4 regions of the Neobacillus terrisolis genome follow, and region 2 is predicted to be linked to each of the others. Evidence: riboswitches for the same ligand, from Rfam matches in the RefSeq annotation. Region 2 holds a riboswitch; each other region holds the start of a gene.

Evidence for each region. Region 2 has a riboswitch for cyclic di-GMP ahead of ACI48O_RS01105 (anti-repressor SinI family protein). Riboswitches for the same ligand answer to the same signal wherever they lie in the genome.
Region 1: linked by a shared signal. The riboswitch ahead of ACI48O_RS17110 (PxKF domain-containing protein) and the one ahead of ACI48O_RS01105 (anti-repressor SinI family protein) in region 2 are both predicted to bind cyclic di-GMP.
Region 3: linked by a shared signal. The riboswitch ahead of ACI48O_RS15530 (OmpL47-type beta-barrel domain-containing protein) and the one ahead of ACI48O_RS01105 (anti-repressor SinI family protein) in region 2 are both predicted to bind cyclic di-GMP.
Region 4: linked by a shared signal. The riboswitch ahead of flgB (flagellar basal body rod protein FlgB) and the one ahead of ACI48O_RS01105 (anti-repressor SinI family protein) in region 2 are both predicted to bind cyclic di-GMP.

What each region holds. Positions count from the first base shown of each region.
Region 1 is NZ_JBKFGH010000027.1:123,629-131,486, reverse strand. It holds gene ACI48O_RS17120 (phosphoglycerate dehydrogenase) at 146-1,342, shown strand; gene ACI48O_RS17115 (hypothetical protein) at 1,590-1,832, shown strand; gene ACI48O_RS17110 (PxKF domain-containing protein) at 1,964-3,493, opposite strand; cyclic di-GMP riboswitch class II at 3,516-3,599, opposite strand; gene ACI48O_RS17105 (ATP-binding protein) at 3,964-5,226, shown strand; gene ACI48O_RS17100 (cupin domain-containing protein) at 5,368-5,712, shown strand; gene ACI48O_RS17095 (GNAT family N-acetyltransferase) at 5,943-6,698, shown strand; gene ACI48O_RS17090 (FtsZ/tubulin family protein) at 7,217-7,858, shown strand, end outside.
Region 2 is NZ_JBKFGH010000002.1:147,436-155,293, reverse strand. It holds gene ACI48O_RS01135 (DNA topoisomerase III) at 1-2,063, shown strand, start outside; gene hutH (histidine ammonia-lyase) at 2,745-4,247, shown strand; gene ACI48O_RS01125 (hypothetical protein) at 4,293-4,457, opposite strand; gene ACI48O_RS01120 (hypothetical protein) at 4,760-5,131, opposite strand; partial or broken gene ACI48O_RS01115 (IS1595 family transposase) at 5,166-5,282, opposite strand; gene ACI48O_RS01110 (hypothetical protein) at 5,522-5,644, opposite strand; cyclic di-GMP riboswitch class I at 5,946-6,042, shown strand; gene ACI48O_RS01105 (anti-repressor SinI family protein) at 6,060-6,185, shown strand; gene ACI48O_RS01100 (helix-turn-helix domain-containing protein) at 6,367-6,708, opposite strand; gene map (type I methionyl aminopeptidase) at 6,945-7,700, shown strand; gene ACI48O_RS01090 (DUF1128 domain-containing protein) at 7,786-7,858, opposite strand, start outside.
Region 3 is NZ_JBKFGH010000024.1:83,915-91,772, reverse strand. It holds gene flgL (flagellar hook-associated protein FlgL) at 1-362, shown strand, start outside; gene ACI48O_RS15540 (C39 family peptidase) at 882-1,529, shown strand; gene ACI48O_RS15535 (flagellin N-terminal helical domain-containing protein) at 2,332-3,936, shown strand; cyclic di-GMP riboswitch class I at 4,058-4,140, shown strand; gene ACI48O_RS15530 (OmpL47-type beta-barrel domain-containing protein) at 4,193-7,408, shown strand; gene ACI48O_RS15525 (glucosaminidase domain-containing protein) at 7,490-7,858, opposite strand, start outside.
Region 4 is NZ_JBKFGH010000024.1:70,728-78,585, reverse strand. It holds gene fliD (flagellar filament capping protein FliD) at 1-610, shown strand, start outside; gene ACI48O_RS15490 (hypothetical protein) at 613-969, shown strand; gene fliS (flagellar export chaperone FliS) at 988-1,365, shown strand; cyclic di-GMP riboswitch class I at 1,523-1,616, shown strand; gene flgB (flagellar basal body rod protein FlgB) at 1,716-2,099, shown strand; gene flgC (flagellar basal body rod protein FlgC) at 2,110-2,550, shown strand; gene fliE (flagellar hook-basal body complex protein FliE) at 2,564-2,863, shown strand; gene fliF (flagellar basal-body MS-ring/collar protein FliF) at 2,900-4,507, shown strand; gene fliG (flagellar motor switch protein FliG) at 4,509-5,510, shown strand; gene ACI48O_RS15455 (FliH/SctL family protein) at 5,497-6,285, shown strand; gene fliI (flagellar protein export ATPase FliI) at 6,266-7,588, shown strand; gene fliJ (flagellar export protein FliJ) at 7,588-7,858, shown strand, end outside.

The DNA.
Region 1 (7,858 bases), on a different contig from region 2:
TTTCCCTTACCTCTTTCTGCTTAAAGGGAGAGGACTGATAACGAAATAGTAGCCGATACTTTGTTCATCTTTGTTCACTTACTGAAAAGCCGATTCGTTTAGGGAATTGAAAATGGTCATTTAACAAAAAAGGGGAGAAAACACATTGAGTACAATTACTTTAGACACTGTGAAAACAATCAAAACGTTAAATAACATCGCTGAGAGCGGACTAAAAGTTTTTAATAATAATTACACAATTAATAATGACAGCGAAAATCCTGATGCTATTCTTGTTCGTAGCTTTAACATGCATGAAATGGAATTAGATAAAAACTTAAAAGCTATCGCACGGGCTGGCGCGGGTGTTAATAATATCCCAGTTGAAAAATGCACAGAGCAAGGTATTGTCGTATTTAATACTCCTGGTGCAAATGCTAATGCGGTAAAAGAGCTTGTTTTAACAACATTAATGGCTTCATCTCGTAATCTATTCGAGGGAGTTGCTTGGACTAAGAATTTACAAGGTGAAGGCGACCAGGTTCCGAAGCTTGTTGAGGCCGGCAAAAAACAATTTGTTGGTAAAGAAATTAAGGGTAAAACTCTAGGTGTAATCGGCTTAGGTGCGATCGGTGCACTTGTAGCCAATGATGCACTAGATTTAGATATGGATGTAATCGGTTTTGACCCATTCATCTCTGTTGATACAGCATGGAATCTATCTCGCAACGTCCAACGCGCGATGACACTTGAACAACTATTTGCGAACTGCGATTATATTACTGTTCACGTTCCTTTAACAAATGATACAAAAGGAATGTTCAATAAAGAAACATTCAGCATCATGAAGGATGGAGTAACGATTTTGAACTTCTCTCGTGGTGAACTGGTAAATGAAATTGACATGGCTGTTGCACTAGAAGATGGAAAAGTTGCAAAGTACATCACTGACTTCCCGAACGAAAATGTGTTAACAATGAAAAATGTTGTGCCAATTCCACACCTTGGTGCATCAACACTTGAATCAGAAGAAAATTGCGCAATTATGGCTGCACGTCAAGTGAAGGACTTCCTTGAAACAGGAAATATCAAAAACTCAGTGAACTTCCCGAATGCTTACCTTGATTACACAGGTAAACGCCGTGTCGCTGCATTCCACAAAAACGTTCCAAACATGGTTGGACAGCTTACAGCTGCTATCTCAGGCTATGATTTGAACATCGCTGACATGGTAAACAGAAGCCGTGGCAATTACGCTTACACAATGATCGACATTGACGAAAAAGTAAACGGCGACGTCATCCCTGGCCTTGAACAAAAAATCAACCAAATCGAAGGCATCGTAACAGCCCGAATCATCTAATCACCTGTTTGACACAGGGGGACGGTTCTCCTGATTCAATTTTGAGCGTTCTTACGACTAAAAAATGAAGCTGACCTAAATGTAAGAAACTACATTTATGGTCAGCTTTTTTGATTTTGGTAAATTTTCGTGAATACTGGGTATAGTGAATGACTAAACTGTGACTTTTGGTATATTGATTTCCACGCCTCTATGCTATCTTAAAATTAATCATTTTGAAGTAAAAATGTAACATGGAGGGATACAGATGAGTTGTGGATGCAGTTCAAAATTAAAAGATGGACAAGCTATTGTGGATCATGTGAAGGAAAAGGGGAAAGAAAACTTTGCTCCAGATGTGGCACATGAAATTACATGTGAATGCGGAGAAACATTTGTATTAGAAAAAGTAATTATGAATTGCCCAAAATGTGAAATGACTTACGCAGTAACACCTTGCGGGTCAAGTGATAAAAACAATATTAAGCTTGCAGGGATAAAATACGCATAAGTAACAAACAAAATAACAAATGGCCCCCCTTATTTGATGAGGGGGCCTATTTGTTATGTACATCCTCATTGAGGAAAAGTTCCTTTTCTTAGGGAGTGGACATCGAAAAATGAATCACAAAAACCGTCCCTCTATTTCAAACCAATTTGCACATTATAGGTTTGGCCGTCGTTCAGTGTAATGGATAGTTGGTAAGTGCCGGATGTTAGGCCTTTTGTACTTAGATTGAAGATATATTGGTTGTCATTTAAATCATATCTGAAGAAATTTCCAGTTGTGGCAGCGCTTGTTGAAATGGCTTCCTCTACTCCGCTTGCATCGGTACTAATTTTTTGGTAATAAATCGAAGCAATAGCATCCGTAACAAACGCCCCGTTCGCATCTTTTAACTGAAACTTCACAGGCACTGTGCTGCCAGCTTTAAAAATACTTGTCCCATTTTGGTTGATTGGTTGAAGCACTCCACCGAAATCGTATTCAACAGTATAGTGAATCTCAATTTCATTACCAGCCTGATCTTTAACAGTGATAGATTTCTCTCCAACTGTGCTCGTATCGAGTGTTCCGCTTTCCTCAGAAGCAAGGCCAGATGTTGCATCACTTGCAGTCCAATTTACCACTTGGTTTAGCTTATAGGCCCTGCCATTTTCAATCCCTTCAAAGACCGGAGCTGTTTTATCAAACTTAATTGTAATCGGATCGGAAGAACCTGTATTTCCTGCATAATCTTTAGCGGTTCCGATAATTTCATGAGTACCGTCTTCAGTAACTGTAACAGGGGCGCTAACAGAACTTTCATCAACGCCTGATCCACCTTCTTCGTCCTCAGCAGTGAAGGTTACCGTTACATCCTTGTTATACCATCCATTTTCATTTGGGGAACTGTCAGGTGCACCAGTCACAACTGGTTCAATCGAATCATACATGTAGGAAAAGCTTACTTCTTCACTTTTATTCTTTGCAGCATCAACAGCAAATAAAGTTACGGTATTTAATCCTTGAATTGGAGTTGGTAATGCCAAGCTGTGTGTTCCAACGTCAAAGAAACCTTTTGATTCACCATTAACAAAAACTTCACTAGACTCATCTAAAGAAAACTCAAAACCCGCAGGCAGTGAAGCAGCATTAAAAATGCCATTTATTGAATTTACTAAAGTTAAGATTGGAGCAGTTGTATCTGCTGGAGCTGGTGAGTCTGCAACAACCTGAATCGTAACGTAATCTCTATCTTTATTCCAAACCTGATTGTTTCCTGTTGTAACGTTTGAAGTCATAATAACCTCCAGGGAAAGTGGACCAGGGGTGGTACCTTCCGGAATCGTGTATTTAAGATCAATAATTTTTGGAGTATTAAATTCACTGGCTGCAAACTCCAACGTTTTATTATGTTGAGTTTGTCCGCCAAGGTTAACTGTAACCGTAGCAGCATCTGTTGCTGGTTCTTTCCCGCCACCATCTGGGACAAGCTCTATTTGAACAGGTACAGTTATTGTTTCACCTGGTTTACCTGAAATAACAGTGTTCTCTTGAGCGACAAATTCATTTGCAACTAATTCTCCATGAGCTAATACTGAGGTAGCTGGCAGTATACCAGAAATAGCAATTGCAGCAGTTGTGTAAAGCGCCTTTTTCGTTAAAATATTAATATAGCTTTTTTTCATTTTAAAATCCTCCTCTTAATAAAGGTAAGAGGGTCGGTTACACTACTCGCTCCACTAAGCCCAAGTGTCCAAATAAAGGCTAAGCATCATTACGCCCCTTTAAGTTGTCAGGTGCCACTGAATCCTCCAATGGCCGAATAAAATTTGATAGTACATTCGTATCAAATTCAGTAGAATATTAAAACGATTAATTATATAGTGCTATACACCTATACTTTAGTGGCCACTAGTATATGTAAAAACCTATATATCTATTATATTCGATATAAAGAACAACGAAATGAAATTTAGTCGACAAATTCCGGCATACCCTGAACTGTATTGAGGAAATTCTACATGGATTTTAATCCAACCCTAGGGAATTAGTATGTTTTTTATCACTGTAAAATAATACTATGTTATTACCATACAAAACAAAGTATGATATAAGAAACAACTAAAATATAGCAGGTAATAAAAGAGGGTAACAGATGGAATTGCATTCTGATCATATATTGCTACAAATGTTAATGGTTTTATTCCCGATCATTTTACATCAGGCTCTATTAAACAATCGTAAATTAGAAGAAAAAGAGTCCTTTTATTGGGGAATGGTTTTTACGGTTACAATGGGATTGTGTTTAGCTTTTGCTATAAAAATAGATGACGGGGTTTTTCTAGATTTGCGAATGGTTCCGTGGTTTTTAGGTTTCATTTATGGAGGAAAAGCAGTAGGTATTTTTGTCACAACCTTTTATGTGGTGGTTCGCTTCTTTGTAGGTGGTGACGGAATGATCCCTGCTTTTATCGTATTGCTATTAGGAAGCCTGGTGATTTGGAGATTCCGAAGCTACTATTTAAAATGGGAACGAAAGAAGAAGATTCTCTTTTCAATCCTTTTTCTTATCATTTTATCTAGCTTAATCCCGGTTTTTGGAACTATCCTATTAGATAAATCATTAACAACGAGTAGGCTTTTCATCAATATAGGATTTGTTACAACAAATGCGATAACTTTATGGCTCGCTGTCCATTTGATGGAGTCCTATCAAGAAAAGCAGGATTTAGTAAAAGAAATTCAAAAAAACGAAAAATTACAAGTGGTTGGACAGGTGGCAGCAAGTGTAGCCCATGAAATTAGAAACCCAATGACGAGCGTCCGTGGATTTATTCAATTACTGTCAGCTTCAAAAAATATAAATATAAATGAAAAAAACCAACTCCAACTATGCCTGGATGAACTTGATCGAGCAAATGCGATTATTTCTGATTATCTAAGTTTAGGGAAAAATCCAGAATTGGAGCAGCATGCGGTGTTGGATATTACCAAACTTGCTACGCGATCCGTCGATACGCTTACTTCTTATGCAACGATAAATGGTGTGAATATAACTATTGATGCTTGTGTTAACGCTTATGTTATGGGCAATAACGGACGATTCCAGCAAATGCTTGTGAATCTAATTAAGAATGGGATTGAAGCAGCCCGTCCAAATGGGTATGTAAAAGTGAAGGTTTCCATGATCGACCAGCAGGTAGAAATCATCGTTGAAGATGACGGGGTAGGAATGACGCCTCAGCAAATGGAAAACATCGGTCTGCCCTACTACTCAACAAAAGAAAAAGGAACAGGTCTAGGACTAATGGTTACTCTCCAAATCATCAAAGAGATGAATGGAATTTGGAACGTATCAAGCCAGCAAAATAAAGGGACTGCTTTCAAAATTTACTTTCCATCGGTTAAAAACGAATAACAAATAGAAAAGTTCAGCTGCCTTGAAGCATAAAGAGGTAGCTGAACTTAATTTATATTATCGGTAGAATAAATAAGATTTTTTATTTGTACTCATTATCCTGAGGTTGATAATTTTAAAAGAATAAGAGGAGTATTTGTTATGAAGATAAGTAAACAAAACGCAGAACATTACATATGGGGAGATAGTTGTGATGGATGGCATCTAGTAAAATCTAAAGAATTAAGTGTCATTCACGAAAGGATGCCAGTAAAAACTTCAGAAGTGAGGCATTTTCACAACCAAGCACGTCAATTTTTCTTTGTTTTATCCGGTAATCCCACATTAGAAGTCAATGGTGAACGTATAATTTTAAACCCTCAAGAGGGAATTGAAATAGCACCTTTTACACCACACCAAATGATTAATGATTCAAATACGGATGTTGAATTTTTGGTAATTTCTCAACCGACGAGTAAAGGAGATAGAGTATTAACAAAAGAGTAATTTGATTAGGTATTCAACTAATAGGGAGAGCGTTGAAGATCGGAGTTGTCATTACTGACAGCTCTTTTTTTGTCCTAAAGGTCAGTATTATTTTTATCAGCAAGAAATGCCAAGATTATTTAGCAAAAACAATATGTTATAATTATCCAAAATAATGTTTTCAGTTACATTCTTTTGTAATGGGTCACGAAAATACTTCTTATAAAGTAATCCATAAAAAGGAGAAACCTATGAAACACATAACCTTTAAAAATATAAATCATCTAGGCAAAGTTGTATTTGAAAATGAACTATACGAACATATTCATAATCCTGAAATGCTGTTAATGTATGATAGTAATTTTATTAAGTTTAAAAGAACGCCGTCTTTGGCTGAATTAAAACAAGCCGAACATTATTTAAGTTCGTTTCATTTAAGATTTGGGCAAGAGCATCTTAAGTTTTATTTCCCTGAAGGTGAAAAATTAACTTCAGAACTTATCGGTTATTTAAATGGATCGCAATATCAGGTGGGCTTTTTAGAGTTATATGCGATTCAACCTAATCAATTTCCCGCAGTGAAGGAAGACCCGGAAATCAAAATCCAACCAATTACGAATGCTTATTTGAATGAATACTTAGAATTTCAGTATGAACAGGATAAACTGTATGGCATTGGATACGCTGAGCAAAGACGGGAACAGCACAAGAGGAATTTTCATAACGAAAATGTGCTCCAACTACTTGCTTATTACAATGGGATTCCAGCGGGTTCAGTGGATATCATTCTTTCGGAGGATACAGCGGAAATTGATGGTTTAACCGTACTAGAACCGTTTCAGAAAAAAGGCATTGGGAGCAGGCTACAAAAATATGTGATGGAGCATTATTTTGATAAGACTGTCATTTTAGTAGCCAGCGGTGATGACACACCGAGGGAGATGTATCGCAGACAAAACTATCAATACCTTGGATTTAAATATGAAGTGATGAAGGTTTATCAATAATATATGAGTTTACAATGATGCCAGTTTGTTTTCAATTAGCTGGCATTTTTTTTGTTGGAAAGGCCATTGAGAACCGTTTTTTCGAAATCAACATGATACTTATAACCAATAAGAGATATTGGTGTAAGTTTTAACAGAAAACAACCTGAAATTTATAACCAATAAGGGTTATTGGTGTAAGTTTTAACAGAAAACAACTTGAAATTTATAACCAATAAGGGTTATTGGTGTAAGTTTTAACAGAGAACCACATAAAATTTAAAACCAATAGCAGCGATTGGTGTAAGTTTTTACAGAAAACATCATAATTTTTACAACCAATAAGGGCATTAGGTAACCTATTTTCAAAAATCATTGTATTTTCGGTTACTAATCGGGCTTTTTTTCACCCGTACAGCGTAATGGGATAAGCCCCATACATCTTTTGGTAATAATACGATATTTAATTGAATAAAAATGATATGAAATTTGAATTTATAAAGCCGAAAATGACTAGAGTAAAATCTGGAGGGGATCTGGTGAAATCAGTTGGAATCTTAGGCGTTGGTCAGGCAGGTGGCAATATAGCAGGGATAGCATCAGCCTTGGGTTTTCAAACCGCACTTATCAACACGAATCAACGTGATGGATTAGTGAACACCAGCGTAGAAAAGAAGTATTTTGTTCCAGGGTATAATGGTGCTGGTCAGGATAGATCATTGGGAATTCAAGCCGTTCGTGACCACTATATCGAGATAATTGATTTTGTGAAGCGGTCATTTAAGGGGGTAAAGCTGTTATTAGTAGCCTTCTCTACAGATGGGGGTACCGGATCTGGAATGGGTCCAATCTTGATTGATCTTTTATTAGATCAATTGTCTGGTTTAAAGGTCGGGGCTATTGCGATCGTCCCGGAACGAAACGTGCTAGCAGGGAACCGGATCAATACTTCGCAGTGTATTGAAGAACTCTCCAAAATCGATACAATTTCATCCGTTTTTCTCGTCGACAATGACCAGGTCCGCAAGCTGAATCCACAATCAAGCAAACAGGAAATATACTTGTCTGCGAATCATCAAGTAATGGAAGCAATAAATCACGTTCTTAAAGTCACCCAAAAAAGCTCGTTTTTCGGGAATTTCGATGAAACAGATCTTATGAATTTACTTGCCACAAGAGGG
Region 2 (7,858 bases):
GACATTTGGTTACGCTTGCAGATCCGGAAAGCTATGATGAAAAGTATAAAACGTGGAAAATAGAAGATTTACCAATGATGCCAAATGAGTTAAAGCTTGTCGTTATTAAGCAGACCAGTAAGCAATTTCATGCAGTCAAGAGCCAATTACAGCGATCTGATGTAGGGGAAATTGTAATTGCAACGGATAGTGGTCGCGAAGGTGAACTGGTTGCTCGTTGGATTCTGGTAAAAGCAAAAGTAAATAAACCAATTAAACGCCTTTGGATTTCTTCCGTGACAGACAAAGCAATTAAAGAAGGCTTTCAAAAACTAAAGAATGGTAAGGAGTATGAAAATCTGTATCATTCAGCGGTAGCACGTTCGGAAGCAGATTGGTTTATCGGGCTAAATGCAACGCGAGCATTAACCACTCGATTTAATGCCCAACTGAACTGTGGTCGTGTACAAACGCCTACGGTGGCGATAATCGCAGCCCGGGAGGACGAAATTAAAAATTTCAAAGCGCAGAACTATTACGGTATAGAAGCACAAACAACAGACAACTTAAAGCTGTCTTGGCAAGATGCAAAAGGAAATAGTCGCAGCTTTGATAAAGACAAGATCGATGCGATTGTAAAAAAACTGGGCCAACAAAATGCCATTGTGACCGAGGTTGAGAAAAAGGCAAAGAAATCCTTTGCTCCTGGTCTTTATGACCTAACGGAATTACAGCGTGATGCGAATAAAATTTTTGGATACTCTGCAAAAGAAACGTTAAATATTATGCAAAAGCTCTATGAGCAACATAAAGTTTTGACGTATCCTCGTACAGACTCGCGCTTTATCTCTCAAGACATTGTTGGAACGATTCCAGAACGATTGAAGGCTTGTGGAGTAGGTGAATATCGTTCATTAGCAAATAAGATTTTAACCAAACCTATAAAGACTTCTAAAGCATTTGTGGATGATAGCAAAGTGTCCGATCACCATGCAATCATTCCAACAGAAGGCTATGTTAACTATTCGGCATTCACAGATAAAGAAAGAAAAATTTATGACTTGGTTGTTAAACGCTTCTTAGCTGTGCTTTTCCCAGCATTTGAATACGAACAATTAACACTCCATGCAAAAATCGGCGATGAGCGCTTTGTTGCTAGAGGGAAAACAATATTATCAAGTGGTTGGAAGGAAGTTTATAATAATCACTTTGAAGATGATGATTCAGTAGATGACTTGAAAGAGCAAATTTTACCTCGTTTTGAAAAAGGGGATACAGTAAATATCAAACTAATCGCACAAACATCAGGTCAAACCAAACCTCCAGCACGTTTTAATGAAGCTACATTGCTATCGGCAATGGAAAACCCAACAAAGTATTTGGAAGCACAAAATAAACAACTTGCCGAAACATTAAAGTCAACTGGAGGATTAGGTACAGTTGCAACTCGCGCAGATATTATTGAGAAGCTGTTTAATTCTTTCTTGATTGAGAAGCGGGGTAAAGAAATTTTTATCACTTCAAAAGGAAAACAATTATTAGACCTTGTGCCTGATGAATTAAAATCTCCAGCGTTAACGGCTAAGTGGGAACAAAAACTTGAAGCTATCGCAAAAGGCAAGCTGCGAAAAGATGAATTTATTAAGGAAATGAAAAGTTACACAAAAGAAATTGTAGCAGAAATTAAAGCTAGCGATAAAAAATACAAACACGATAATATCTCGACAAAAGCATGCCCAGATTGCGGTAAACCAATGCTTGAGGTAAATGGTAAAAAGGGCAAAATGCTTGTTTGTCAGGACCGGGAATGCGGCCATCGCAAAAATGTCGCTCGGGTAACAAATGCACGTTGTCCGCAATGTCACAAAAAACTAGAGCTTCGCGGAGAAGGCGACGGGCAAATTTTCACATGTAAATGCGGCTATCGCGAAAAACTATCCTCATTCCAGGAACGCCGTAATAAAGAGTCTCGCGGAAAAGTAGATAAACGAACTGTACAAAAATATTTGAAACAGCAAAATAAAGAAGATGAACCAATTAATACAGCACTAGCTGATGCACTAAAGAATTTAAAATTAAAGTAGTATTTATAAAATTTTTAAGAAATTGGCCATGTTATACGATACTGTTGATTTTTTCGAAATCATTAATTACCAAATCCTTTTCGTATTGTAAATTGGGGCACCAATTTTCACTATTAGTTACCGTAATCTCATTCGTATTGTAAATTGGGTCGTCAATTTTCATTATTAGTTACCGTAATCTCTTTCGTATTGTAAATTGGGTCGCCAATAGCCCTTATTAGTTACTTAAATCCCATACGTATTGCAAATTGGGTAACTAATAGCCCTTATTAGTTACCTAAATCCCATACGTATTGCAAATTGGGTCACCAATAGCCCTTATTAGTTACCTTAATCCCATACGTATTGTAAATTGGGTCGCCAATAGCCTTTATTAGTTACCTAAATCTCTTACGTATTGCAATTTTGGGTCACCAATAGCCCTTCAAACGAAGAGTATTTGTTTAATAAACTAAACAATAATTTTATTTATCATGGCTAAGAAATAAATGCAAGTTCACGAAAATTGATTTGATGCATATGTTTATAGTAGATAAGGGATGGATTTTTATCATCTTCATCAAAAAATTGTGCCAAACATAATCATACATCACTGATTTTAAGAGGCTGGAATCTTTCAAACCTAATTGTTTGAACAGACCAGCCTTTTCTTTATTTTTCTCTTTAAAGGAGGAAAAGAGGATGGTCATCTTAACGGGACAATCGTTAACAATAGAAAAACTTTCTAAGATACTATTTAAAAATGAAACAATTTCTGCAGTAACAGGAAGCTTAAGACGAGTTGAGAAAAGCCAACAGGTTGTTGAAAAAATTGTCTCAGAGAAAAGAATTGTTTATGGGATTAATACTGGATTTGGTAAATTCAGTGATGTACTAATTGATCAAAATCTGGTTAGAGATTTACAACTAAATTTAATTCGATCACATGCTTGTGGAGTTGGGGAGCCCTTTCCGGAAATAGTATCGAGAGCCATGCTGGTCCTACGGGCAAATGCACTGCTAAAGGGGTACTCCGGGGTAAGGCCAGTTGTGATTGAAACATTAGTAGAATTAGTAAACCGGAACATTCATCCCGTTATTCCTCAGCAAGGCTCCTTAGGTGCAAGTGGTGACCTAGCACCATTGTCCCATCTTGCTCTCCTCCTAATCGGAGAAGGAGAGGTCTATTATGATGGAAAAAAGATTCCGACAATGGAAGCTTTTAAGCGAGAAAAAATTTCTCCGATCAGGCTAGAGGCGAAGGAGGGCTTGGCCTTAATCAATGGAACGCAGGCGATGACCGCAATGGGGGCAGTTGCTTATCTTGAAGCGGAAAGACTAGCCCTTCAAAGCGAATTAATTGCTTCTATGTCTCTTGAAGGATTACGGGGAATTATCGATGCTTTTTCTGAAGAAATCCATAAAGTACGAGGTTATAAACAGCAAATCAAAACAGCTAAGCGGATTAGAGCTTATTTAAGAAATAGTAAACTAATCTCACATCAGGGGCAGCTTCGTGTTCAGGATGCCTATTCACTTCGCTGTATTCCACAAGTACTGGGAGCTACATGGCAAGCACTTGATTACGTAAAAGAAAAGCTTACAATCGAAATGAATGCGGCCACCGACAATCCACTAATATTTAACTCACAAGTAATTTCAGGCGGAAATTTCCATGGCCAACCAATCGCCCTGGCGATGGATTTTATGAAAATTGCTGTCGCAGAACTAGCCAATATTTCCGAACGAAGAATTGAACGTTTAGTAAATCCGCAATTAAATGATCTGCCACCATTTTTAAGCCCCGAACCTGGCCTGCAATCTGGAGCCATGATCCTGCAATATTCCGCAGCATCACTTGTTTCAGAAAATAAAACGTTAGCACATCCGGCAAGCGTCGATTCAATTCCATCATCTGCAAACCAAGAAGACCATGTTAGCATGGGAACGATCGCCGCCAGACATGCTTATCAAATTGTTTCGAACGCAAGATTTGTGATTGCGATTGAGTTCATCTGTGCCATGCAAGCGGTGGAGTTTTGGGGGATTGAAAAGATGGCAGATGCGACAAGGGAATGTTATCTGGAGGGGAGAAAAGTAGTGGAAACCATTAAGAAGGATCGAGTTTTTGCGAAGGATATTAAAGCAATGGCAGACTGGTTAAAGAATGTGGATCTTTGGAAATTGGCTGATATCTCAGAGTGAAAAATATTGGCCATCGTATCTTATACGACAGCCAAAGAACTATTGTTAAGTATTTTCTTCTCCATCAACCCGGTTTTTGAATGCTTCTTGAACGACAATTAGTTCTTCATCGCCAATTCTTTCCTTTGAATGTTTCTCAGTTATGCTGTTTTCCGGAAAGTTGCCGGGATGATTTTTTTTCTTGTGCTCGTAAGCTTTACCACGCCCCAACATGACCACTCCTTTCTTTCTGAGTTGTAGCATGCCCGAAGGAACATAAAATAATGTGCAAAAATTTTATATAACAATAGCCTATTGTGAATTTATTCACAATTCCTTCACACAAAAATCACCCAATTTGGTATATAATAAAATTGTTCAATAGTTCACAAACCCCCCAATATTTTTATTGAATATAACACTCAGAGAATGATGCTCACCCCCCATGAGCATCATTTTTCTTTATGCCTCTGTTAAAGTGTATTGTTAAAAATTTAAAGAAAAAAAGAGCGATTTTCGGTCTTGCCCAAAAATCATAAACTTTCCAGTTCTCGGAGATGTTTACGGATTTCAAAAGCAACATTTGTAGGGTTATCAATTTCAAAAATCACATAGTTATACTTCTCGTGACCATCCAGTTCGATTATTAGCAAAGGAACTTTATTTTCGTAAGAGAGAAAGTACCACTCATTAGCGTATTTAAAACTACCTTCGAAAATATTCAGGGCGGAGATAGAAGTTCCAGGCATCCGAAGCATCCATTGGGGGGCATCAAAACTGTCAACATATACACTCTTGATAGTGTTAAAAGGTATTTTTAAGTGGAATCTTAGGGAGAAAAGTGCTGTTGCACCACTCAGTTTTAAAATTACATTTTTATCATCAAATTGTACTTCTCTTGCCATGCTTGAACCACCTCTCCCTAAATTGTTTTGACGGTCAAACTGAAAATTTAGATAGATGTAAACTATCATAAGTATACGTCACTTCAATTACAAATGATGTTTGCAAAAGCTCTTTAATATGTTGCTTAGTGCTTTCGTTACTGCGACTATCTGTTAAAGCTCAGTGTTGATTTTTTACGCAATGTTGATTGGAGCGGAAGGCGCTTGACTCCTGCGGGAGCAGCGGGACAGGCGAGACCCCACAGGAGCTTTAGCTCCGAGGAGGCTCACCGCCCGCCCCGCGGAAAGCAAGCGCCTGGAGCGGAAATCAACAGCCCAATTTAACACCTATATAAAAAAAGAAAAACGGTCATCAACCACTATGGTCATGACCGTTTGATCAATATTTCATTACTCTTTACTTTCCTCAATAGGTACTGGTACTTCCGGCTTTGAAATATGGTCAAGGAAGAATCCGAAACCAACCATCATAATAAGTGGACCAACGATATTTACAATATGCCAAACCGTCATGGAAATACCCCCTTATATTAAATAGGTTGAATATATAATAATATTTTATCTAAATTTTCAGAAAATAGACACATAAAGTTCACAATTTAACCAAAAACTTATCGACAACATTTCACATTACCAATGGACTAGTAGCAATTTGGTGTAGTATCTCCAGTTTCAGGAAATTTAAAAAGGTAGTTCAGCTAATGTAGGTAATAATCATTATGACATTGTCAAAATTTGTATTAAAAAAATATTCTAAATTGACAAAAAAATACACACTTATTGCCTCAGACAAGTTAAAATATAAGAAAAACGATGCAGATAAGGGCAAACCTATTGAAAAATAGGGACGCAAAGTCACAGATCTAAGGTCATTTCCATAAGAAGTGTACTATGGTGGCTGGACTTCCTGGTATAGGTGGAGGAACAAATGACTACAAAATCAAAAACAAATGATGAATTGGATGTAGAATGGGTTCAGCTGATCCTCGAAGCGCTAGAACTAGGAATTGATAAAGACGAAATAAGATTATTTTTAAAAGGAAAAACAGTTTAATAATGAATTATCAGGTACATATGGGGAAGAAGGAATAGGTGGAAGAACGAACGGAAGAAAGTATAGACTTTTGCCTTGAGCCTAAATTCTAATTTAAGAGGCTGACTCTAAAATAAAAGGTTCAGAACTCACTGCCAATCATATCCCTCAAGGGTATGAAATTTGGAGTGAGTCTGAACGCTTATGAGTCAGTCTCTTTGCCTTTATTTTGGTTTATTTTCCATTTATTAAATTCAAGGTACTCTCGAAATTGCTCTTTTGTTACACCTGAAGCCATGGCCTCTTTTACTAAATTAATCCAATCAGTATCTAATTGGTCTGTATTCGGTTTATTAAGAATAAAATAATCAATTGAAACTCCAAGCACATTCGCAATTTTTTCCAGGAATTGGATTGAAGGATTGGATTGGAGATTACGTTCCAATGAACTTAAATAGGATTTTGCAACCCCAGCATGGTCTGCAAGTTCTGTTAATGACATTTTCTTTTCTTGACGAAGCCTTTTAACACGATCACCTATCATTAAGCTTCACACACCTTAATTAAAATATAATTTTATTATAACAAAGGTGAAAAGAATGTTCCATACAACGAACGAAAAATTTTGGTGAAATAATTTGAATAGTTTGTCACACATTGAATGCTAATCGTTAGTATCTACATAGATCCGTGATATACTAATAAAGTATGACAAAGCAAGTTATTTATGTATATACATTTATTATAGAAGCATCAGATGTTGAGAAAGGCGGAACGTAAATGATTATTTTAAAATCAGATCGAGAAATTGCAGGAATGAAAAAAGCGGGTGAAATTCTTGCAGCATGTCATAGAGAAATAGCTAAACTAATTAAGCCGGGCATTTCATCTTGGGAAATTGACCAGTTTGTTGAGAATTTTTTGCTTGAGCACGGTGCAACCCCTGAGCAAAAGGGATACCAAGGCTATCAGTATGCTACTTGTGCTAGTATAAATGATGAAATTTGCCATGGGTTTCCTCGTCAGGAGCCTTTAAAGGATGGAGATATTGTTACGGTTGACATGGTGGTTAATTACAATGGATATTTAGCTGATTCGGCTTGGTCCTATGGTGTAGGGGAGATTTCTGAAGAAAATAAGCAGCTTTTGCTTGTGACAAAGGAAGCGCTATACCGAGGCATCGAGCAGGCTCAAGTTGGAAATCGAATTGGAGATATTGGCTATGCCATTCAATCCTATGCTGAGTCTGAAGGGTTTTCGGTCGTTCGGAATTTTATCGGCCATGGAATTGGAGCGGTTATTCATGAAAAACCAGATATCCCTCACTTTGGAATTAAAGGTAAAGGTGGCCGGATTAAAGAGGGAATGGTATTCACAATTGAACCGATGATTAATGTTGGGAGCTGGGATTCAAAGATGGACAATAACGGCTGGACAGCTCGAACAATCGATGGCAAAAATTCAGCTCAATACGAGCATACGATCGCGATTACAAAGGACGGACCAATTATTTTAACAGAACAAGAAGAGCAATAAAATTGATTAAAAGTGTGACTTTGCAACCGAAAAAAAACAGGGGAGAAATCCCCTATTTTTTTTGATGTATGGCCGTGGATAACAATTAATCCTGCTTACGCAGGCTTCCTAATTCTTCTACAATTGCTTGCATTTCACTAATACTAAAGGTTTCTTTT
Region 3 (7,858 bases), on a different contig from region 2:
ATGGTACCGATGTTTTTAATTTCAAGAGCGAAGATGCAAATTTGTTTGAAACTGTCGAGCAAATCGCGCTCGAGCTTGAAAATGGAAATAATCCAGAAAGATTTTTAAACCGTGTCGATAAACAGATGAATAATTTATTGGCACACCGCTCCATTGTGGGTTCAAATGTTAATCAATTGGAAATGGGTTTAAACCGCCTGCAAGAGACCGAGCTTAATACACAAAAACTGCTTTCTAAAACAGAGGATGTGGATTTAGCGAAGGTGATAACCGACTTTACAACACAGCAAACGATTCTCAATGCAGCCTTATCTTCAGGGGCAAAGGCGATTCAGCAAACACTCGTTGATTTTTTAAGATAAGGAACTAACATGTGTAGTCTCTCCCGACTCAGCATGAATCTCCGCCCCTTTTATATATAAGGGTGAACCAAGGGAAAGGAAACTGCCTTTGGTTCACCCTTTACAATTATAGCTTCCTCTACGAATTTCCTTTAATAGGAATCTCCTAAAAATAGGCTTATATATAATAGAAGAAAAGTTTTCTTAAACTAAAGGTTTTGTTAAAGACCGATGTTGATTTTAGAGCATTTTGTTGATTGGAGCGGAGGGCACTCGACTCCTGCGGGATATAGAGGTCACTGGAGACCCCACAGGCGCCAAAGCGCCGAGGAGGCTCCAGGAGCTCCCCGCGGAAAGCGAGTGCCCGGAGCGGAAATCAACAGACTAAATTAACAGAGTAAAACCACAAAGGACCAATGATGATCGGAGGGAATTCCATTGTCTAATAAATATACAGTCGATTTTGGAGTAATCATTATGAGCTCCATGATCTTTATTGGTTTAGGGTATTTTTTTTTAGAAGAAAAGGTGTTTTCTTCTATGGTTATTAGAGTAAATCCACCAATAGCAGAAGCGAAAGAAATCATTACGAATGAAATCGTGCACGAAATCAAGCTGGATGTACCTCTGTTGAATCAAAATGATCCCCCGCGGCTGTATAATGGCTGTGAGGTTACTAGTTTAGCAATGCTGTTAAATTTTAAAGGAATTCACGTTACAAAAAATGAATTGGCAGAAGCGATTGCAAGAGTTCCGTTACAATATCAAAATGGAGAATTCGGCAATCCCAATTTAGGCTTCGTCGGCAATATGGAAGAAGGGCCCGGCTTAGGTGTGTATCATCGTCCGATTTTTGAATTAGCCAAAACTTTCAGTGGCGACAGGGCGGAAGTGGCAGACCTCACCAACCTGCCGTTTGAGAGAATCCTTGAAGAGGTAGGCAAAGGGAACCCGGTCTGGGTGATTTCAACTACTACCTTGGCGCCGTTGGAGGATCTGCAAACATGGCAAACTCCGCAGGGCTTGGTTGATGTTACTTATAAAATGCATAGCGTTGTGATAACCGGATATGACAGAGAAACGATTTATATCAATAATCCGTATGGGATTAAAAATCAAAAGGTAGCTAGGGAAAGTTTCATAAGCGCGTGGGAACAAATGGGCAGTCAGGCTATTGTTGTTCGGTAATAGTTTTGGCCAGTGGGAACCTCCTATTGGCCACTTTTTGGGTTTGTTAGCTTTGTTTTGGCCAGTGGGAACCTCCTATTGGCCACTTTTGCGTTTTGTTAGCTTCATTTTGGCCAGTGGGAACTTCCTATTGGCCACTTTTTGTGTTTGATAGCTTCGTTTTGGCCAGTGGGAACCTCCTATTGGCCACTTTTTGGTTTTGATAGCTTCGTTTTGGCCAGTGGGAACCTCCTATTGGCCACTTTTTAGGTTTGTAAGCTTCGTTTTGGCCAGTGGGAACCTCCTACTGGCCACTTTTGGGGTTTGTAAGCTTCATTTTGGTCAGTGGGAACCTCCTACTGGCCACTTTTGGGATTTGTAAGCTTCATTTTGGCCAGTGGAAACCTCCTACTGGCCACTTTTGCGTTTTTCCAGCTCCGTTTTGGCCAATTATGGACCTATTCTACATGTCCGTCTTCTAGTATATATTCACATGTGACCACTTTGGCGATTTTTCCCTTCTATTTTGGTCACATGACCACTTCAAATGACCAACTTTAACAATTTTGGCCGGACGACGAGCCCGCGGAAAGGGAGCACCTCTCTCTGCAATCAACAGCCCAGCTCAATTTAAAACAGCCTAATAGAAAAATAAGCAAATGTTTCCGGATACATCAAGCGTTCTGGGTACATTTGCCTATTTTATTTTTATTTTTTCACAAAAACATTCAACAGCCCCTCGTCACTGTAAAACAAAGTGTCGTTAATTAATATTAGCAAGACAAAAAATAAAAATATAAAGCAACTGGGAGGAAAAGAAGTAATGAGAATTAATCACAATATTTCAGCTCTTAATGCGTTTAATCAACTTAGTTCAAACTCAAATGCAGCAGCAAAAAACCTAGAAAAATTATCTTCAGGTCTTCGAATCAACCGTGCAGCAGATGATGCAACTGGTCTTGCAATCTCTGAAAAAATGAGAGCGCAAATCCGTGGCTTGGATCAAGCACAGCGCAATGCGCAAGACGGGATTTCGTTAATCCAAACTGCTGAAGGTGCAATGAACGAAACACACAGCATTCTTCAACGTGTTCGTGAGCTTTCAAACCAAGCAGCAAACGGAACATCAACTACACAAGACAAAGAAAACATCCAAACAGAAGTAAACCAATTAATCGGTGAAATCGACCGTATTGCTTCTGATACAGAATTTAACAGCTTTAAAATCTTAAACGGTGATATTTCTAAAACTGCGAAATTCGCTCAATCAACAGGCGGTTCCGTTGATAATGTAGTAGCTTCTGCAACAGCTGCTGCTGGAACAACAACAGTTACAACATCTGGCCCACTTGCTAGTGCTACTGCAGCAATGTGGCAAACAGGAACATTAATGGATCACAGTGGCGCAGCTGCACCAGTAACGGGTGGAACGAAGATGACTGATCTTGGTGACGGAATTTCAAACTATGGTTTGCAGGTTGGCGACGAAATCACTCTATCTGCTGTTGTTGGTGGTGAAGTAAAAACTTCTGTGTATGTTGTTACCGCAGAAAGCACGCTAGACGACTTTATGTCTTCTGTTAAAAACACATTAGGTGCAGCTGACGTATCGATGAGTGCAGCACCAGGAGATTTCACTTCTCTTGGAACAGGTGCTGAGGGTCTAGATGGATCAGCTTCCGTTGCTAATGCAATGGTCATTTCAGGTCAATCAGGAGCTGCCAATGATATTAGCGCATTAACGATTAATGCAAAATCTTCAGAGGGAATCGACCGTTCTTCTTTTAACACTGAAATGAACGGTGGTCTAAATGGTGGACTAGAACAACTTCAAGTTGCCGGAAATGCAAATGACTTCATCGCACAAGTTGATATCAATGGAGACGCTGCTGCTGGAACTGGAGATGGCAGAATTGCTGTTCGTTCCAACTCTGTTGTGGAAGTTTCAAATTTACAATTGTCATTTAAAGATACGATCGCAGCTGCTTCTACTTCAACAATTACAGTAGGATCTTCTAACAATACGGTATCAATCCATGTAGGTGCGAACGCTGGACAAACATTGGAAATTGGCATTAATGCGATGGATTCAGTAGCTTTAGGGCTTAAGAAAGACGGCGTAAACATTTCACTAATGAGTGAAGTTAGTGCTGAAGACGCATTAAAGGTGTTAGATGGTGCAATTGGTAAAGTATCCTCTGAGCGTTCTAAATTAGGGGCAATCCAAAACCGTTTAGAGCACACGATCAACAGCCTTGGTACTTCATCTGAAAACTTAACAGCAGCAGAATCTAGATTAAGAGACGTTGACATGGCGAAAGAAATGATGCAATTCACGAAGAATAATATCCTTTCTCAGGCTGCACAATCGATGCTTGCGCAAGCTAATCAACAGCCTCAAGGTGTATTACAGTTACTTCGTGGTTAATAGCCTAACACTCTAATTACTCTATTTACTCAAATGAAAAAGAAGTCTCTTAGAAAAAGGGACTTCTTTTTACCCTGTATTTTGGGGAAAGGAGTGATGTGGAACTTTGATTTCCTTAGAAAGTGAAAAAGGGCAAATTACGGGAAACTGTAAGACGCAAAGCTGCGGGACTAACCTTTCTAGTATGTCAGCCGGGCTGCCACAATAGAGTGCCTTTTTCGCAAATGCTTTTCACATTTTAATAGGAGGAAAAGGTATGCGATTAATAAGGAAAAAATTAGCTATTTTTGTTTTAGCCATCCTGTTTTTGCAGTTAGTATTACCGATTACTTCGGCATTTGCTGCAAGTAATCTAACAGCACCGCTCAATTTACGTTACTATCCAGATGGAGTAGATAATGTATTGTTGAGATGGGATGCGGTGACCGGTGCGACAAACTACCGGGTTTATGAAATTAAGGACGAAGAAAAAGTTTTATTATTCCAAGTAACCAATAATTATAAGTATTTAACAAGTGTTACTGAAGGAACTCATACCTATGCGGTAACTGCCGTTAATAGTACCGGAGAGTCTCCTCTTTCAGCTTATTTACCCGTTGTGATTAAATATCCTGTTATGCAATCACCTAGTGGATTGACTTCAACAATCACAAATGGCAATGACGTTACATTAAAGTGGAATGCAACAGAATTTGCAACAGGTTACAAGATTTATGAAGTTAAAAATGGTATAAGGGAATTATTAACTACAACCACGAAAACTGGTCAATATTATGCTAATGTTTCAGAAGGTGATCGTGTTTATGAAGTCACTTCTTACAATACCCAATTCGGAGAATCAGCGCCAAGCTCTGTTGCTGTAAACATTGTTTTTCCGGAAATGGCTGCTCCAGCCGGCTTAAATGCCTATATTAATGATATTAATAATGTGTTGTTAAGATGGCAGGCGGTATCTTTTGCTGAATCATATAAAGTGTATCAGCTTGTTAATGGTGAAAGAACATTAGTTGCAACAACAACGGAGTTAAAGCAATACATTTCTGGCTTACCTGCTGGTGAAAATGTTTTTGAGGTGACTGCTTATAATGCCCGTTACGGGGAGACAACAGTAGGAAGTAAAACGGCAGTTAATGTCGTTTATCCAGTCATCAATGCACCTGAACAAATTTATCCGTATTTTTATAACGGAAATGACTTGTTATTAATGTGGTCTGCTGCACCATATGCAGATCAATATAAATTGTATCTAGTTAAAGACGGTGAAAAGGAATTACTTACGACCACTTCAAACCGTTCTCATTATTTAAGTAATCTTCCAGAAGGCGATTATACATTTGAACTAGTTTCCGTTAGTGAACGGTTTGGTGAATCACCTGCAAAACCATTTACCGTTACGGTAGACTTTCCTCAAATGCAGGCACCTAAAATTTCTTTATTAATGGATACGAATAATAGTGGCTTGATTGGATGGTCGTCTGTACCGTATGCAACAGAATACGAGATTTACAAAATTGTAGATGGGGAACCGCAATTAATCACAACAACGGATAAAACCTCCTACTATGTTTCAAATTTAGAACAAGGCAATCATGAATATACTGTAATTGCTAAATCGGACCGTTTTGGTAAATCAGGCTATTCCAATATTGTCGTTGCGGAGGTTAAGCCGCTATTGGATGCACCAAAGCCAGCCGAACCAGCGGTAAACGGAAATGAAGTAACGCTTGCTTGGGAAGAAGTACCGGAAGCAAGCTTCTATAATGTTTATAAAGTAGTTGACGGTGAACGAATCCTAGTAGGAGGAGCATCTGATACAAGCTTTACCGTAAAAGAGGAAGAAGAAGGCTCTTATGTCTATGTTGTTGTTCCTGTTACAGCGGATGGAACAGAGTCGATTGCATACGCAGAAATCCCTGTTGAAATTGGTGCACCAACCCCTACGGATGTAACAGCACCAGTTACAGTAGCCGAACCGACTCTAGACTGGTCAAATTCTGATGTTGCTGTAACGCTTAATGCAACAGACGACTTAAGCGGCGTAAAGAGCACTTTTTATGCTGTTGATAATGGAGAGTTTGTGGAAGGAACCGAATTGCTTATAAGCGAAGCTGGTATTCATACCGTCTCTTTCTATAGCGTCGATAATGCTGGAAACGTTGAAGGAGTTAATACAGTTCAAGTTAAAATCGATAAGGAAGCACCAATCACAACGATTGATACAGCTGACTATTGGTATAACACAAATGTCAATGTGAAATTAACTGCAGTCGATCAGCTTTCTGGTGTGAAGGCAACTTACTATTCCGTTGATGGTGGAGAATTTGTTAAAGGCACAGATTTTGCACTGAACGAAGAAGGGGTTCATACCATTCAATTCTATAGTATTGATAATGCTGGTAATTTTGAGGAAGCTAAGACTGTTGAGGTAAAAGTGGACAACCATGCACCAGTCACATCTGCTAATACAAATGTAGATTGGTATAACCACGATGTCCTTGTTGAGTTAACAGCAGTCGACGACCTTTCTGGTGTTTATACAACCTATTATTCTGTGAATGGTTCTGAATTAAAAGAAGGAACCAGCTTCATCGTTGATCAAGAAGGAGTAAACACTGTTACCTTCTATAGTGTCGACTATGCCGGCAATATTGAAGGCGAGAAGACGATTGAGGTAAAAGTGGACAAAACTGCTCCAACTACAGCAAGCAATGTAGAGGATAAATGGTATTCAGATATAGTTAATGTAGAACTATCCTCCAGTGATGAATTAAGTGGAGTAAAATCGACCTATTATTCTATTAATGGCTCTGAATTCACCGAAGGAACGACCTTCACTCTGGAAGCAGAAGGTGTTCATAACATTACATTCTACAGTATCGATAATGCTGGAAATGTTGAGGAAGCAAAACAAATTACTGTAAAAATAGATAAAACCGCTCCAACCATCAGCGCAAGCATCGACAGCCAATATTCTTTAGGAACGGTTCTAGACTTAAACTATGAAGGAGTAGATAGTTTATCAGGAATTAAAGAAACCTTTGTCGAAGTGAACGGTGTTTTAAACACTACTGGAAAGGTTAGCTTTGATAAACCTGGAGAATATGTTATTAAAATAACAGCAATCGATCAAGCTGGTTTAGTGACGGTTGTAGAAAAAACAGTATCTACTTTCATTCAGGCAACAATTGAAGTTTTACCAAAGGTAATCAACGGGAATAAAGGCGAATTTATGGTACAAGTAATATTACCAAAAGGTCTAACTTTCTCAAATGTTGACTTATCAAAGGTTACTTTAAATAATATCCCAGCTCTTAAAGGCACAAAAGGCTTAGAAAACCAAGCTAAAAAAGGTCAATTCAAATTCAACCGAGAAGATTTTGTTTGGGATGAAAGTGAAGAGCTTTTAGAATTACGTGTGGTAATGGATGGCCAAGTTGTGGTAGGAAGTAAAACAGTCAAAGTCATTAAGTAATATTCGTTAAGGAACTCTGCTCCTTAAAAAAAAGAGGATGTCCCAAAAGCATAAGCTTTGGGACACCCTCTTATAGTTATATTAGGAAATAAATGAATGGAAGTAATTATTTACACCTTTTACCCAATGATTATTTAAACCGGTTGGGTCGTTGCCGGCGCCAATTGGTGCGTATTTTGCGCCAATTTTTGCAATCGTATCTTTTCCTTGACTCAAGTAATTTTCTCTTAAGTTTCGGGCCATATCATAGATACTTTCTTCAACCGAGTGATATTGCTTTAAACCGTTTTTGCCCATCATTCCGGCAATATTAAGCTTTTCAACAGCAGCTCTCGATTTTCCGTTCCCGGTTTCGTGGATCGCGATTGAAGCAAGCAGGTTCGGGTTAATATTATATTTTCTTCCTGCTTTGATAAAATGTTCACCCATACTGCTTAATTTACCTTTTAG
Region 4 (7,858 bases), on a different contig from region 2:
AAAAAAGGAAATGAGCGAAAAAGAAATCGAACAGTGGGAAGAAAAGGCGAAAAGCGGCCTCCTGCAAAATGACCGGAACATTGCTGGAGCAATGGATAAAATGAGAAGTGCACTAAGCGCAAAAGTAAGCGATAAAGACTCAGCAACAATAAATAGTAACTTTGATACATTAGCTGAAATTGGTATTACAACGAGTACGAATTATCGAGATAATGGCAAGCTGGTTATTGATGAAGCCAAGTTAAAAGAGGCGCTCGAAAATAATATTGAAGATGTATCCCGTTTATTTTCAAAGAAATATGAGACAAGCAATGTTGAGAATGATACAGTGAATAGCTCCGAGGAATTTCAATTTAGTGGTGTTGCTTGGAGGCTATATGACCAAATCAATGAAACGATCAAACAAATAACAAAAACGGCAGGTATTACGAGTGATTCAACCTTGTCTAAAGCTTTAAAAGGCTTGGATGATCAAATTGACTCTTGGGAGAAGAGGCTCGAAAAAAAGGAATCGTATTATTGGAAGCAGTTCACGGAAATGGAGAAAGCGATCCAAAAGGCTAATACGCAAAGTGGATGGCTAATGCAGCAATTTGGTGGGGGAATGTAATCTTGTTTAAGAGGAAAGAAGAATTATTAAGAGAGTACTACCACCTTTCTTTACTATTAAATGAAATGAACCCACAATCGATTGATCCTATTCAACGGCTTTTAGATGAACGAGAACAATGCATTACAGAAGTAAACAGACTGGATCGGGTTTATGGAAGAATGATTATGAATCCAGTTATTAAAGAGCAGTTAATAAAAATTATCAAAGTAGACAGGGCGATAAAAGAAAAATTACAAGCAATGAGGCAATCTGTTCTTGCTGAATACTCAGCTGTTAAAAAAGAGCAAACGATAAAGCATCATTATGGAGAGCCCTCAGTCGTAAATAGCGGCTTCTTCTATGACAAAAGAAAATAAGGCGAAGGATTGAAAACAATGTCATTGAAAAACCCTTATCAGGCTTATGAAAATAATCAAGTATTATTGGCCAAAGGTGAAGAACTGACGCTCCTTTTATATAAAGGTGCAATCAAGTTTATTGAACAAGCCAAAATGGCCTTGGAAAAAAATGATTTTACAAGAGCGAATAATCGGATCAGCAGAGCGCAAAACATTATCAGTGAATTAATGGTAACGCTAAAAATGGACATTGAAATTTCTCAATCATTGATATTACTATATGACTATATGAAACGAAGATTAATTGAAGCGAATTTAAAAAAGGATCCGCTTATTTTAACGGAAGTTCAAGAGATGCTCTACGAAATACAAGACACTTGGGCAGAGGCAATGAAGCTAGCAAAACCTTCTTAACGTGAACATTTTGTTAAGAAGGATTTTTTTTGCTTTTTTTCATTGTTATATTTGGAATATCATTGTAATATTATTTTAATAGACAATATTCGATAATAATCGATAATTTATGTCCGTAATTTTGCGATTTTTTTAAAACAATAATTAGTACATTACAATCCGATAAAGGCAAACCTGGGGAAATCCAGCGACGCAAAGCTACAGGGGCTAAGGTCACCAATTATGGGTGATGATGCCAGCCAGCTACCGAAGAGAAGAGTACCTTTATTAACTATTCTTCGGAATAGTTTTTTTTTGTCCAAAATTCCTTTATAAAGAACGACAAATAATTCCAAAACAGGTGATAACTCGTGCAAACAAACTTTACTATTCTCCAAAACGCACTTGATGCTTCTGTGTTGCGACATAATACCATTTCAAACAACTTAGCGAATGTCAACACTCCAAACTATAAGCCACAAAAAGTGATCTTTGAAGAAATTCTAAGAGGAGAAATATCAAACTACAGCTTCAGTGGCAAGTTGACGAACTCGAAACATATTCCGTTCGGGAATAATTCAATAAACAAGCCATATGTGGCCGACCAACCTTTCACGATGCAAAATAACGGCAATGGTGTAGATGTTGATAGTGAAATGAGTGATTTAACAAAAAACCAAATTTGGTATCAAACATTAACCTATCAAATAAGTGAAGAGTTTAATCTATTAAAAACAGCTATTAGAAGTAGATAGGAGATAGATTATGTCAATGTTTCATTCATTAAACATAAGTTCTTCTGGTTTAACCACGCAACGTTTAAAAATGGATGTTGTTTCAGCAAATATCGCTAATGCAACGACAACACGAGGCAGATTTGTCAACGGTGAATGGGTTCCATATCGCAGAAAAATGGTTGAAGTACAACCACAAGGTACGGCGCCGTTCAGCAAATATTTAAACAGTGAAATGAATGTGAATGGTGTCAAGGTGACCAAGATTTCTGAAGACAAGACTCCGTTTCGGCCAGTCTATGATCCCACTCATCCAGACGCAAATAATGAAGGCTATGTCATGATGCCAAACGTTGATATTACGAAAGAAATGGTTGATCTGATGAGTGTTTCAAGGGCATATGAAGCAAATGTTACAGCATTTAATGTTGGCAAAAACATCGCAATAAAAGCATTGGATATTGGAAAATAAGGAGCACTGAACGATGAATATAGATCAATTAACTACTTATCAAACACCATTGTTTGAAAATAATCGGGATATTAAGCCTGCTTCAACTTCAACCACCTCATTTTCATCTGCTTTAGGAGAAGCAATCGGAAAGGCAAATGAGATGATTGTTCAATCAGAAAAGCTTTCAGAAAAAATTGCAACAGGTGAAATAAAAAATATTCATGATGTGACGATCGCTGCTCAAAAGGCGCAAATAGCACTGCAGTTAACTACGCAAGTAAGAGATAAGGTCGTTGAAGCTTATCAAGAAGTCATGAGAATGCAAGTATAAATACGGCTTATCTTTTATGAAAATAGCGGAGGATATATGAATAAATTCGTTGATTTTAAGGAAAAGATTACACAGTTTTGGAAAAACGTAAGCAAAAAAAATAAAGCGATTTATATTGGATCATTTTTGGGGCTTATTGTCATTCTGAGTGTGGCGATCTTCTTTGTTTCTAAGCCTAATTTAGTTCCGTTATATGCGAATAATTTAAGTCAAAAAGAAATAGGTGAGATTAAAGGCGTTCTCGATAAACAAGGGTTTACCGAGTATGAAATAGCAAGTAATGGGACCCAAATTCTAGTTCCTAATGAAAACGTTCCCGACCTCATCGTAAATCTAGCCTCGGAGGGTTTGCCGAAAAACGGTTCAATCAGCTTTTCCGAACAAACAAAAGACTTAAAGTTCGGAGTAACAGAACGCGAATTAGATGTAATGGAAAGGGAGGTTATCCAAGCTCAATTGGCTAACCTTATCAGCAAAATCAGTGGGGTAAAAAGCGCTGAAGTCATGATTACCCTGCCAAAAGAAAGTGTCTTTATTCGGCCTGAGACAGAGGACAAATCGAGCGCATCGATTATTGTGAACTTGGAGCCGGGTGAGGAGTTGGATACAGGTCAGGTTAAAGCGCTGTACCATTTAGCTGCAAAAAGTATCCCAAACCTGCCAGAAGAAAATATCATCATTACCGATCAAAACGGTCAATTGCTGGCATTGCCAAAAACAGATGATTCAACCTTTGAAGAATTGGATGGCTACGAGAAGCAAAGACAAATCAAGCAAAAGGTAGAGGCGGATATTCAGCGCAGTATTCAGCAAATGCTTGGTACGATGCTCGGACAAGATAAAGTGTTAGTCCAAACCTTTGCAAAACTAAACTTTGATAAGGTAAAAACAAATCAAAGCTTAGTAGAGCCTGTTGATCCAGAGGCGAATGAAGGAATCGCTGTCAGCGTAGAAAAGGTTACCAAAAGCTACAGCGGGCAGGGCGCTGTGCCGGGCGGAGCGGATTCTCCTGCAGAGGATATTGAGTACCCTGCGGCGAGTGAATCAGAAAATAACGAGTACGAGGAAGTTCAAAATCGAGTCAACTACGAATTTAACCGGATTACGAAGGAAATTATTGAAAGCCCTTATACGATTGAGGACCTTACCATTAATGTTGGGGTGGAGCCACCGGAACCTGATGATCCACAGTCGTTAACCCTTGAAACACAAAACAATATAAAAAGCATTATTTCAAATGTAGTTCGTACCGCTATAGATAATAACGGCAATTCGTTAGAAGATGACGAGATAAATAATCGAATTACGATATTCCCAAGAGAGTTTTCCGGAAAGACAGCGAGTGCAGCCGCTTCGTCTTCAGCCGAGGAAAAAGCTTCTTATTTATCCTATATTCTGTGGGGAGTTTTAGCCCTTATCTTGATTGCAGCGGGTGTCTTTTTGTGGAAATATCTCAGTCGCAAAAGCAAGCTTTCTGCTAAACCGACCTCTGAATATTTGGAAGTCAAGAACATTAATGAGCTGGAAAAAGCGTTGCAGGAAACGAAGCCAGTCGATAAAGAGATCCACCATTTAGCCGAAGAAAACATCGATGAATTCGTCAGCTTATTAAGGTACTGGATAAAAGAAGAAAAGGAGGGATAGGATGCGCCAATTAACGGGACTTCAAAAAGTGGCAATATTATTGGTTTCTTTAGGAAAAGAAGGTTCTGCTCCCATTTATAAACGCTTAAAGGAAGATGAAGTGGAACTTATTACGAAAGAAATTTCACGCTTGCAATGGATCGATTCCAAGGTTAAAGAGGATGTTTTAAATGAATTTTATAGCATGGCTGCCGAGAAAAACTCAGTATCAACAGGCGGGGAACACTTTGCAAAAGACTTGCTGGCCCTTTCTTTTGGAGAAGAGAAAGCAAAGGAAATGTTAAAACGGTCTTCGGTAAGGAACCGCAAAAAACCGTTTAATTTTGCTCAAAAAGCAGAACCGGTTCAGATATTAAATCTTTTGCAATATGAAAATTCCCAAACCATTGCCCTTGTCCTTTCCTATCTGGATCCTAAAAAAGCGTCAACGATTCTTTCTTCCTTTTCTCCAGAGAAACAAACGGACATCGCGATGAAAATCGCGCTAATGGATACCGTATCACCGGAAGTGGTGCGCCAGGTGGAGGAAGTGCTTCAAGAAAAACTATCTACGACTACTGCCCATGATTACTCAGTAAATAATGGGATTGATAATATTGTCGGCATCTTAAATGGAGTAGACCGAAGCACTGAAAAGAATATTTTAGAATCCTTATCACAGCAAAATTCAAATCTTGCCGAAGAAATAAAAAGCAAAATGTTTATCTTTGAAGATATTGCTTTACTGGATAATCATTCGATTCAAAGAATCTTACGCGATGTCGATACAGAGGATTTATTCTTATCGTTGAAAATTGCCAGCGAAGATCTGAAGGATGCCATTTTCCGAAACATTTCGAAACGACGCGCTGAATTGTTAGAGGAACAACGGCAATTTGATAAGCCTGTGCGGCTTAAAGAGGCCGAGGATGCACAGAGTCGTATCGTCAGCATTGTTCGTAAGCTTGAGGAAGAAGGCTCGATCATCATCGAAAGAAAGGGTGGCGAGGATGTTGTCATCTAAGATTTTTAAGTCTAGTTCGATCCCGCCTATCATGGAAACGAAATTTTTACTTTTGAGCAAGGAATCGGACCTTTCATTGCCTACTGAACACCAAACCAATGAACATATTGAGGAGCTTCTGCAAAGGGCAGAACATCAAGCACAACAGATTGTTAGTGATGCTCAAGAGAGTATGGAAAAACAAAAGCAAATCGCAGAACAGCAATTCGAGGAATGGAAACGGATTGAGCAGGAAAAATTGCTCGTTGAAATGGAAGAAATAAAAAAGGTTTCGTTTAATCAAGGCTATGAAGATGGTGCTCAGCATGCACAACAAGAATTTTGCTCGAAAATCGATTTAGCAAAAGAAGTTATTGAACAAGCTTATGAAGAAAAAAAAGAAATTATTAGAGAAGCTGAGCCGTTTGTTATCGACTTATCGATTCAAATTGCGGAAAAGATCATCAAAAAGGAACTGGAGACCGAGCCAAATCTGCTCATTGAAATGATCAAGCAAAACCTTTTATATTCCAATGAACGTTCGATGATCACAATCTGTGTAAGCCCGGATGACTTCGATTTTGTCCAAAATCAACGCAATCAGTTATTAGAGTCCATCGAGGGGCAAGTTGAAGTAAAAATTGTACCGGAGCATTCGATTGAAAAAGGCGGTTGTGTCGTTCGCACCTCTTATGGAAGCATCGATGCTCGGATTGATGTTCAGTTAAAAGAAATCAAACAAGCGCTGTTTAGAACATTACAGGAAGATACGTACAATGAAAATGCTGGAAATTGATAAGTATTTACGCACCCTACAGACAATCAATCCGATCAAGTTTAATGGAAAAGTAACCCAGGTAATCGGGCTGACGATTGAGTCGCAAGGACCCGATGTAAAGCTTGGCGATGTGTGTCATATTTATCCTTCCCCTAATGAAAAGCCGTTAGAAGCTGAGGTGGTCGGTTTTAAAGGGAATCGGGTCTTGTTAATGCCTTTAGGTGAAATTGTTTCGATTGGACCTGGTTGTGAAGTAGTTTCTACAGGCAAACCGTTAACCGTTAAAGTGGGAATGGAGTTATTGGGCAAGGTTTTAAATGGACTGGGAAAGCCGATGGATGAAAGCCCTCTGCCTTCAGGACTAGTTGAAGTGAACACGAATAATAACCCTCCTAATCCGTTAAAACGACCACGAATCCATGCTCCGTTAAGTGTCGGTGTCCGTTCGATTGATGGATTGTTAACAATCGGGAAAGGGCAAAGAGTCGGTATCTTTGCCGGAAGCGGCGTCGGAAAAAGTACTTTATTAGGGATGATTGCCCGAAATACAAGTGCAGATGTAAATGTTATTGGATTAATCGGGGAACGTGGAAGAGAAGTCCTTGATTTTATCGAAAGAGATTTAGGCAAAGAAGGATTAGAAAGATCGGTTGTCGTCGTGGCGACAAGTGACCAGCCGGCCTTAGTGAGAATAAAAGGGGCGGTTATTGCGACAGCGATTGCTGAGTTTTTCAGAGATCAAGGACTGAGTGTCAATCTAATGATTGATTCGGTTACCCGGTTTGCGATGGCACAACGAGAAATCGGACTGGCGATTGGTGAGCCGCCAACTACGAAAGGGTATACTCCTTCCGTGTTTGCGATGCTGCCTAAGCTGCTTGAACGGGCTGGAACCGGCCCAAAAGGAGATATTACTGCATTCTACACGGTTCTTGTTGATGGTGATGATATGAATGAGCCGATTGCCGATACGACTCGAGGCATTCTCGATGGTCACATCGTTTTAGATCGTAAATTAGCACAGCAAGGACACTTTCCTTCTATTAATATATTGAACAGCGTAAGCCGGGTGATGAAGGATATTGCTGCTCCTGAGCACATTCATTCGGCCGAAAAATTAGTAAAGCATCTGGCCGTATATAAAGAAGCAGAGGATTTAATTAAAATTGGAGCCTATAAGCAAGGCTCAAATTCCGAAATTGATTCAGCGATACAAAACAAAGGTTGGATTGACCATTTCCTTAAACAAGGTGTTAAAGAACCATCCGATTTAGAGGATACCATTATCAAAATGAAGCAACAATTTGGAGAGATGGCATAATGACGTTCACGTTTCGCTTTGAAAATATACTGACAATGAAGGAAAAAGAAAAAGAAGCGGCTTTAAATGAAATGAATACATTTAGAAAAAGCAAAGAAATCGCTGAAAATCAGCTGCAGGAGCTGGTTGAAAAAAAAGACAGCCTTATTCGTGAAAATCAAAAACTAATGGAACGATCGTTGATGATAACGGAGCTCCATGAAAGAGAACAATATGTATGTTTTATCGATAAACAGATCGAAAAGGCAAAGATAAAACTGGCTGAAGTAA